2 regions of the Mesorhizobium sp. WSM4989 genome follow, and region 2 is predicted to be linked to the other one. Evidence: riboswitches for the same ligand, from Rfam matches in the RefSeq annotation. Region 2 holds a riboswitch; the other holds the start of a gene.
The links. A riboswitch is a leader RNA that binds a small molecule or an ion and turns the genes downstream of it on or off. The one in region 2 is predicted to bind glycine.

Region 1 (4,536 bases), on a different contig from region 2:
TGAAACAACGCTTGGGCCGGAGACGTATTGGGAGGAGAACAAGGCTCTGAGAGGCCGCAGAAGATGCAGCCGGGAGGACACCTAGATATGGAGACCGTCGCCAGAAGCGAACCCTCCACCGAGGTAGAAGCATCCACGCCGAAGGACCCGACGCTGATTTACCGGCAATCGGGCTGGACGCGCCTGACCCATTGGCTCTGGGCGTTCTCGCTGTTCTTCATGCTGCTTTCGGGCCTGCAGATCTTCAACGCGCGCCCGCAACTCTACATCGGCAAGGAATCGGGCTTCCAATACAACAATACGATCCTCGAGATCGGCGCCGAAAACACAGACGGCGGACCGCGCGGCTTTACCAAAATCTTCGGGCATCGCTTCGACACCACCGGCGTGCTCGGCTGGTCCGGCCCTCCCGGACAGGAAACGCCGCGCGCCTTTCCGTCCTGGGCGACGATCCCGTCCTACTACGACCTCGGCACGGCCCGCGTCGTGCATTTCTTCTTCGCCTGGGTGCTGAGCGCAACACTGCTCATTTGGCTGGTGGCGAGCCTGATCAACGGCCATATCCGTCGCGATCTTGCCCCTCGCCTGGATGACTTGCGCAAGCTGCCGCGCGACATCCTCGACCATGCGAGGCTGAAATTCCACCACGCGCGCGAATACAACACGCTGCAGAAAATGGCCTATGGCGGCGTGCTCTTCGTGCTGTTGCCGCTGATGATCATCACCGGGCTTGCGATGTCGCCGAGCATGAATTCGGTGCTTCCCTGGCTCAATGAAATCTTGGGCGGTCGGCAGACGGCTCGCACCATCCACTTCATTGTCATGGTGTTGCTCGTGCTCTTCTTCGTCGTCCATATGCTGATGATCGTGGCTGCCGGTCCGATCAACGAGCTGCGCTCGATCATCACCGGCTGGTATCGCACCGACCCGCCCGCAAAGCACGACCAGGCAACCGAGAGGAGCGCCTGACATGGCAAAATTCCAGATTAGCCGCCGGAAGTTCTTGACCTCCGCCAGCCTCGGTCTGTCAGGCATCGCGCTGTCCGGCTGCGATGCCTTCGACAGCGGTCTGGGCGTCGGCAGCGGGCTGCGCAGCTTCCTCGAAAACGCCAACGGGCTGACATACCGCGCGCAGCGCCTGCTTGCCGGCCGGGACGCGCTGGCACCGGAATTCAGCGAGGCCGACATCCGCCAGCCGCAGCGGCCGAACGGCGTCACCGCGCCTGACGACGACACCTATAAGGGTCTTCTCGCCAACAATTTCGCCGACTGGCGCCTGGAGGTGACCGGCCTCGTCGAAAAACCGCTGTCGCTCACCCGCGAGCAGTTGCAGAACATGCCGAGCCGCACCCAGATCACCCGCCACGACTGCGTTGAAGGCTGGAGCTGCATCGCCAAATGGACCGGCACGCCGCTCTCGCTGGTGCTCGATCAGGCCATCGTCAAGCCGCAGGCGCGCTACGTCATGTTCCATTGCCTCGACACGATCGACCAAAGCCTGTCTGGCGACATCAAATATTACGGCAGCATCGACCTGATCGATGCCCGCCATCCGCAAACGATCCTGGCCTACGGCTTGAACGGCAAGCCGCTGCCGGTCGAGAACGGCGCGCCGCTGCGGGTGCGGGTCGAGCGCCAGCTCGGCTACAAGATGCCGAAATATCTCTACAAGATCGAGCTGGTCGACGGCTTCGCCAATGTCGGCGGCGGTCGCGGCGGCTATTGGGAAGACAATGGCTACGACTGGTATGCTGGTATTTGATGGTGCTTCGCCTGCAGGCCGAGCACGATCTTGCGTCAGCCGAGTTCAACGCGATTGAGAAAAGCCTCACGGCGACAATCGGCCATTCCAACATCATCCTTTGCAAGACGATGGCCTCGGGCGACTAGGCCGCCTTGCTGGGCCGCCGTTCAGACCAGATCGGGTGTTGTCATCGGCGTCGGCTGCCGAGAGATATGTCGCTGGGAGGTGACAAGGTGTCGCCGACGGGCTATGGATGGCGCGTCGAGGGCTCAGGTGACTGAGTCCTACCTGTTTGCGGGAGAGAACAGCGCAAGCTGTCGCCGAAGGGGAAATCGCCCGAAATCTCTCAGGCAAAAGAACCGTGGACGGGAAAGACAACTCTGGAAAGTCGGGAATCTTCCCGCGCCGAAGGTGTAAGCGCTGCCGACAGAGTTACGGGGCGCGAGTCTCTCAGGCTTCAGACAGAGGGGCACGGACTAGACCGCTAATGGCGGTCGATTGCGTGCGACTCTGGAGAAGACATGACCGGCGAAGACACCAAACATCTACCCCTCGAGGATTTGCATAGCGCCGCGGGCGCGCGTTTCGGCGCTTTTGCCGGCTGGTCGATGCCGCTGACCTATCCGGCCGGCGTGATGAAGGAGCACCTCCACACGCGCGAGCATGCCGGCCTGTTCGACATCTCGCATATGAAGCTGTTCGAGGTCGGCGGCCCGGGCGCCGCCGCCCTACTCAACCGCGCCTGCCCGCTCGACGCCGGCGCGATGGAAATTGCCCAATCCAAATACACTTTCTTCCTCAACGAGGCCGCCGGCGTCATTGACGACTTGATCGTCACGCGTCTTGACGATGGCCGATTCATCGTGGTGGCCAACGCCGGCAATGCGGCCGAGGATGAAAGGCATCTGCGTGCGTTGGCCGCGGATTTCGATGCCAAGGTCGAGCCGCTCGACCGCGTCTTCCTGGCAATCCAGGGCCCGGATGCCTGGGCGGCCCTTTCGCGAGCCGGTATCGAAACGGGCTCGCTGCTGTTCATGCATGGTGTCGAGCCCCGGCAAAACTGGTTCATGAGCCGCTCCGGCTACACCGGCGAGGATGGATTCGAGATCGGGCTGCCGGAAGCGGATGCCCGCGATCTCGTCGGCAAGCTGCTGCAGGATGAGCGCGTGCAATGGATCGGCCTTGCCGCCCGCGATAGCCTGCGGCTCGAGGCCGGGCTCTGCCTGCATGGCCAGGATCTGACACCCGAGACCGATCCGGCGAGCGGCGGTTTGATGTGGGCGATCCCTAAGGAGCTCCGCGCTTCCGGTCACTTCATCGGCGCCGACGCGCTGCGCTCGATCCTCGAGCGCGGGCCGTCTCAGAAGCGGGTTGGCCTGAAGCCCGATGGTCGTCAGCCGGTGCGCGCCGGCGCCGCGCTTGTCGATGCCGACGGCAATGCGGCCGGCCACGTGACCTCGGGCGGCTTCGGCCCGTCGACGGGCCACCCGGTCGCCATGGGCTATGTCGACAATGCGCTGGCCAAGCCCGGCATCAGACTATTCGCCGACGTCCGCGGGACCAGGATCCCGATCGATATCACTTCGCTGCCCTTCACGCCACATCGCTACCGCAAAGGATGATATTCCGATGGCAAATACCTATTTTACTGAGGATCATGAATGGCTGCGCGTCGAAGGCGGCGTCGCCACCGTCGGCATCACCGACTATGCGCAGGAGCAGCTCGGCGATCTCGTCTTCGTCGAACTGCCGGAAATCGGCCGCAAGCTCGCGAAGGGCGACACTGCAGTAGTCGTCGAATCCGTCAAGGCGGCCTCTGACGTCTATGCGCCGGTCGACGGCGAGATCACCGAAGCCAACACAGCACTGTCGTCGGACCCTTCATTGGTCAATTCGGCGGCGACCGGCGATGGCTGGCTCTGGAAGATGAAGCTTTCCAACGCAAGCCAACTCGACAGCCTCATGGACGAGGCCGCCTACAAAGCCCATATCGGCTGATACCAGGATCTTGGAAATGACCGCAGCACCCATTCCTTTCTCGGCCCGTCACATCGGCCCCAGTGTCAACGATGTCAGGGCCATGCTCGCCACCATCGGCGTTCCGTCCGTCGAAACGCTGATCAGCCAGGCCGTGCCGAGATCGATCCGCCTCGACCTGCCGCTCAACCTGCCCACTCCGGCCAGCGAAGCCGAAGCACTGGCCGAATTGTCGGCGATGATGGTGAAGAACACGGTGCTGAAGAGCTTCATCGGCGCCGGTTATCACGGCGTCCATGTGCCGCCGGTCATCCAGCGCAACATGTTCGAGAACCCGGCCTGGTACACGGCCTACACGCCTTACCAAGCCGAGATCAGTCAGGGCCGGCTGGAGATGCTGTTCAATTTCCAGACCCTGGTTGCCGAGCTGACCGGCCTGCCGGTGGCGTCGGCATCGCTGCTCGACGAGGCCACCGCCGTTGCCGAAGCGGTCGGCATCGCACTGCGCCATCACCGCGACAAGCGCACCAAGGTGGCGCTTGCCGGCACGCCGCATCCGCAGACGCTCGATGTCGTGCGCACCCGCGCCGAACCGCTCGGCACCGAGGTCGACGGCGAGACCATCGACGACAACACCGCCGCCCTGCTCGTCTCCTGGCCGGACACTTTCGGCGTCTATGGCGACCACAAGGCGGCGATCGAGAAGGCCCGTGCCGCTGGCGCTCTGGTCGTCTTCATCGCCGACCCGCTCGCGCTTACGTTGACGGATGCGCCGGCCAAGCTCGGTGCCGACATCGCCGTCGGTCCGATGCAGC
Region 2 (4,536 bases):
TAGGTGGCTAAATTGCTGTGCGTTGCCAAGTTTCGCGCGATGGCCTAGCTACGAGTGGTAGAAAACGATGAAGTACAATCAGCTCGAAGCATTCTACCAGGTCATGCTGACCGGCAGCATTTCACAGGCTGCGAAGAACCTGGGCCGTACGCAGCCTGCTGTCAGCATGACGATAGGCGGTCTCGAAGACCTATTGGCCGTCAAACTATTCGACCGGCATGCCGGTCGAATAACGCCGAGAGCTGAAGCGAAGGTCTTGTTCGAACAAATAAACCCCGTGATGCAGCAGCTTCGCGAAATTCGCGGTCGGTTCAACCGACTGGACGCGTTTCCAGTGCCGCGGATTTCCATCATAGCGTCCAGTAACCTGGCGACTCACCTTGTGCCTCACGCGATCACAAAACTCGCGGCGAGTGGACAGGAATTCAGGGTCATGAACGGCTCGTCTGACTCCATTGTGCTGGAGATGGAGAACCAGAGACATGACATCGCGATAACCGATCTGGGCATCAGAGAGATTCCGTTGGGATCCCCTCTTTTCGATTCCGAGGTCTTTCATGTTCCGGTCTGCGCAATTTACCCTAAGGGGCTTGTCGCGAATCGAGGTTCAAGCCTTTCTCTGCAGGATTTGGCCGGACTTGAGATCTGCTCTCTGTACGAGGAAAACCTAGCGGCACAGGCTGTGAGGGCGAAGCTCGGTTCGCCGAGGGTAGAGTTCGGAAGCTTTTTTCCGATGGCCTGCTACGCGGTCCTTGGTGGCAGCGTCGCGATTGCCGATGCTATCACGTGCAGCACGCTTCTAGCTCTGACTCGCAACACCCTGCCCGCGGAATGCCGGGCGCTCGAAGGTATCGAGCCCTCGCCATACTACCTGATGCGGACGCGGTACCGGCCATGGTCCCACATGGCGGATCAGAGCTACGAGGCCCTGCGCGTGGAGCTCAGCAAGCACCAGACCTTTGAAGCCACGGCTTCTGACGCTTAGGTTGTCGAGGTGCGGGAGGAATTTGGTCTCGCCATAAGAATTGCTTATGCGGGTATCAAGATTTCGATTTTGCTCTTATGATCAGCAACGCGCATGTTCAGGTCTCCCTTGCTAGAGGAACCTCCAATGCGCGTCACCAACATCCGTGCCTATCATATCCCCACGGGCGGCGTGCGCCCGGTTCTGGTTGAGGTAGAGACCGACGAGGGCATCACCGGATGGGGTGAGGCGGCGGTCGCTTATGGTCTAGGCGCTCGGGCAGCCGTTGGCATGATATCGGACTACGCTCACCGGGTGATTGGCGCCGATCCGCGTTACCCACGGCACGTCTATCACCATCTCTACGACAATTCATTCTGGACCAAGGGCGGCGGCGCGATCTCGTTTGCAGCTATCAGTGCGATCGACCAGGCCCTGTGGGATATCAAGGGCAAGGCTGCCGGGATGCCAGTCTACGAATTCTTCGGTGGTTCCTTCGAGCCGAAGGCTCAGGTCTATGCCAACGGGTGGAACTACCACTGCAACGATGCCGTCGAATGGGCCAAGGCTGCTGAGCGGCCTTTGAAGGACGGTTACAGGATTTTGAAAAGTTATCCTCTGGCTACGCAGCAACCTGGCCGGACGCTGACACATGTTCAGCGCCGTATGCTGTCGCCAGAGGAGTTCACACGCGCCGTCGATCGCATTCGCAACCTGAAGGAAGTCGTGGGTGATCAAGCGGAGTTGATGATCGACCTGTCCGGTGGCCTCAGCAATGACCAGCTGCTGCGCATCCTCGATCTCTGTGAAGAATTGAAGGTCATGTGGGTCGAGGAGCCCCTTGATGCGTTCAATCTGGCTGGTCTCAAGAACCTTGCCGGGCGTTTCCGCTTTCCGATTGCCGCCGGCGAGCGCGTCTACACACGCAATGGATTCCGCAACCTTTTGGACACCGGTGCGATCGATGTGGTGATGCCGGATGTCGGCAACTGCGGCGGCGTCTTCGAACTCGTTCAGATCGCAGCCATGGCCGAGGCCTACAACGCGCGTGTATCGCCTCACAACTGCGCGTCTACGCTTTGCACTGCGGCTTCGCTCCAGGTCTGGGCGGCGTGCGCCAATTCGATGCCGCTCGAGATCTATCCGTATCTTCCCCAGTCGGACGGGTATGTGCAGGTTCTTGCTAATGCTCCAGAGGATCGCATCAAGGACGGTTATCTCGAAGTCCTGTCAGAACCGGGTCTTGGCGCCACGGTCGAGGCAAAGCGGTTGGAACCCTACAGGCTGTTCGACTATCGCTCGAGCAACTAGGCGATGTCGCATAGGCAGGAGCTGGAGAACCCGACGACCAATTAGCTGACTAACATGCGTTCAAAAATGGCGGCATGGGAGAGATCGACCTATCGCTTGAGCGATAGGCGACGCCGACGGAGCAACCCCCCAGGAAACTCTCAGGCAAAGGTGACCATGCCGTTGAACGATCTGGAGAGAGGCGCGGAAGGCGCCCACCGAAGGGGAACGCCGAACGGGCCACGCCTGCGCGGTTAAGCTCTCAGGTATAGCGACAGATTGGGGAAGAGCCGCGGGATCGAACCCGCACCCATCCTATCGCGGAGAGCGCAATGCCCCATATAGCTGTCATCGGTGCCGGTATCACCGGCGTCACCACTGCCTATGCCCTGTTGGAACGTAGCTACTCGGTTACCGTCATCGAGCGGCAACGCTATGCGGCCATGGAGACCTCGTTCGCCAATGGAGGTCAGCTCTCCGCAAGCAATGCCGAGGTCTGGAACCACTGGTCGACCATGCTCAAGGGCATCAAGTGGATGATGCGCCGTGACGCGCCCCTGCTCATGAATCCGGCGCCCACGTGGCACAAATATTCATGGCTGGCCGAATTCGTTTCCAACATAGCGAACTACCGTCAGAACACCGTCAAGACCACACAGCTGGCGATCGAGGCACGCAAGCACCTGTTTGCCATCGCCGAACGCGAGAAGATCGACTTCAACCACGTCTGTCGCGGCATTTTGCACGTCTACTGGGACAAATCGAGTTTTCAGCACGCGCTCAAGGTGAATTCCATGCTCGTCGAGGGGGGCCTTGACCGCCGACCCGTAACGGCATCGGAAATCAAGTCGATCGAACCGGCGCTGCACGGCAGCTTCCATGCAGGTTTCTACACCCCTTCGGATTCAACGGGCGACATCCACAAGTTCACCTCCGGCCTCGCCAAGGCCTGCGAGCGGCGAGGAGCGAATTTCGTCTTCGATGCCACAGTCGAAAGCATTGTGCGCGATGGGAAGTTCCGTATCGGTTACACTCGCAATGGTCTGGACGGCCCGTCGGAGGAAATTGACGTTGATGGCATCGTCGTCTGCGCCGGACTTGCCAGTCGCCATTTCGCGAAGATCCTTGGCGACCGCGTCAACGTATATCCAGTGAAGGGCTATTCGATCACGGTGGATCTTGAGGACGACGGCAGCCAGGGGGCCGCACCTTGGGTCAGTCTTCTCGACGATCGAGCCAAGATCGTCACCAGCCGTCTCGGGCCAGACCGCTTCCGCGTAGCGGGAACGGCCGAGTTCAACGGCGCAAACCGCGATATCCGCAATGATCGTGTCGCCCCGCTGGTGGAGTGGATGCGTACGCTTTTTCCAGCGGTTGACACTCACAAGGTCGTGCCTTGGGCGGGCTTGAGGCCGATGATGCCAAACATGATGCCGAGGATCGGGAAGGGACGTCAGCCGGGAGTGTTCTACAACACCGGCCATGGTCATCTGGGCTGGACGCTTTCGGCCGTGACCGCCCAGATGGTTGCCGAAAGCGTCTCTGCTCAGTTCAACGCCGGTGCCGCTGCGGCTTGATCCAAGGGGCCTCCGTCATGGACGCAATGAGCCGATTTGAAACTAGCGTGGCCCTTTACGGCCTTAGAGTGGCCCGGGAGCTCCATGACTTTGTGGCCGAGGAGGCCGCGCCTGGCACCGGCATCGACGCCGAACAATTCTGGACCGGTTTTTCGGCCATCGTGCATGAGCTGGCGCCGAAGAACCGGGCGCTGCTCGCCAAGCGCGACGCCATGCAGGAGAAGCTCGACGGCTGGTACCGCGCCAACGGCGCACCGATCGACAAGGAGGGCTACAAGGGCTTCCTGAAGGAGATCGGCTATTTGGTGTCGGAAGGGCCGGCCTTCAGCGTCTCGACCGACCATGTCGACCCCGAGATCGCCATCGTCGCCGGGCCGCAGCTGGTCGTGCCGGTGATGAACGCGCGCTATGCGCTCAACGCCGCCAATGCCCGCTGGGGCTCGCTCTATGACGCGCTTTACGGCACCGACGCCATTCCCGAGACGGGCGGCGCCGAGAAGGGCAAAGGTTTTAACCCCACGCGCGGCGCCAAGGTGATCGCCTGGGCCAGGGATTTCCTCGACCAGTCGGTGCCGCTGACCACCGGCAAATGGGCCGGCATCAACGGGCTCTCGGTGGCGAACGGCGCGCTGAAGGTGGGCGAGGGCGCCGGCGCCACCACGCTCGCCGATCCAAAACAGTTCGTCGGCTATCGCGGCGACGCCG

Region 1: another riboswitch for glycine. It lies ahead of gcvT (glycine cleavage system aminomethyltransferase GcvT); the one in region 2 lies ahead of P9217_RS27130 (D-amino acid dehydrogenase).

The regions. Positions count from the first base shown of each region.
Region 1 is NZ_JARTVN010000002.1:1,612,581-1,617,116, reverse strand. It holds gene P9217_RS20515 (cytochrome b/b6 domain-containing protein) at 88-969, shown strand; gene P9217_RS20510 (molybdopterin-binding protein) at 971-1,762, shown strand; gene P9217_RS20505 (hypothetical protein) at 1,762-1,890, shown strand; glycine riboswitch at 2,030-2,116, shown strand; gene gcvT (glycine cleavage system aminomethyltransferase GcvT) at 2,266-3,366, shown strand; gene gcvH (glycine cleavage system protein GcvH) at 3,374-3,742, shown strand; gene gcvP (aminomethyl-transferring glycine dehydrogenase) at 3,759-4,536, shown strand, end outside.
Region 2 is NZ_JARTVN010000004.1:758-5,293, reverse strand. It holds gene P9217_RS27140 (LysR family transcriptional regulator) at 68-985, shown strand; gene P9217_RS27135 (mandelate racemase/muconate lactonizing enzyme family protein) at 1,112-2,275, shown strand; glycine riboswitch at 2,437-2,542, shown strand; gene P9217_RS27130 (D-amino acid dehydrogenase) at 2,587-3,831, shown strand; partial or broken gene P9217_RS27125 (malate synthase G) at 3,849-4,536, shown strand, end outside.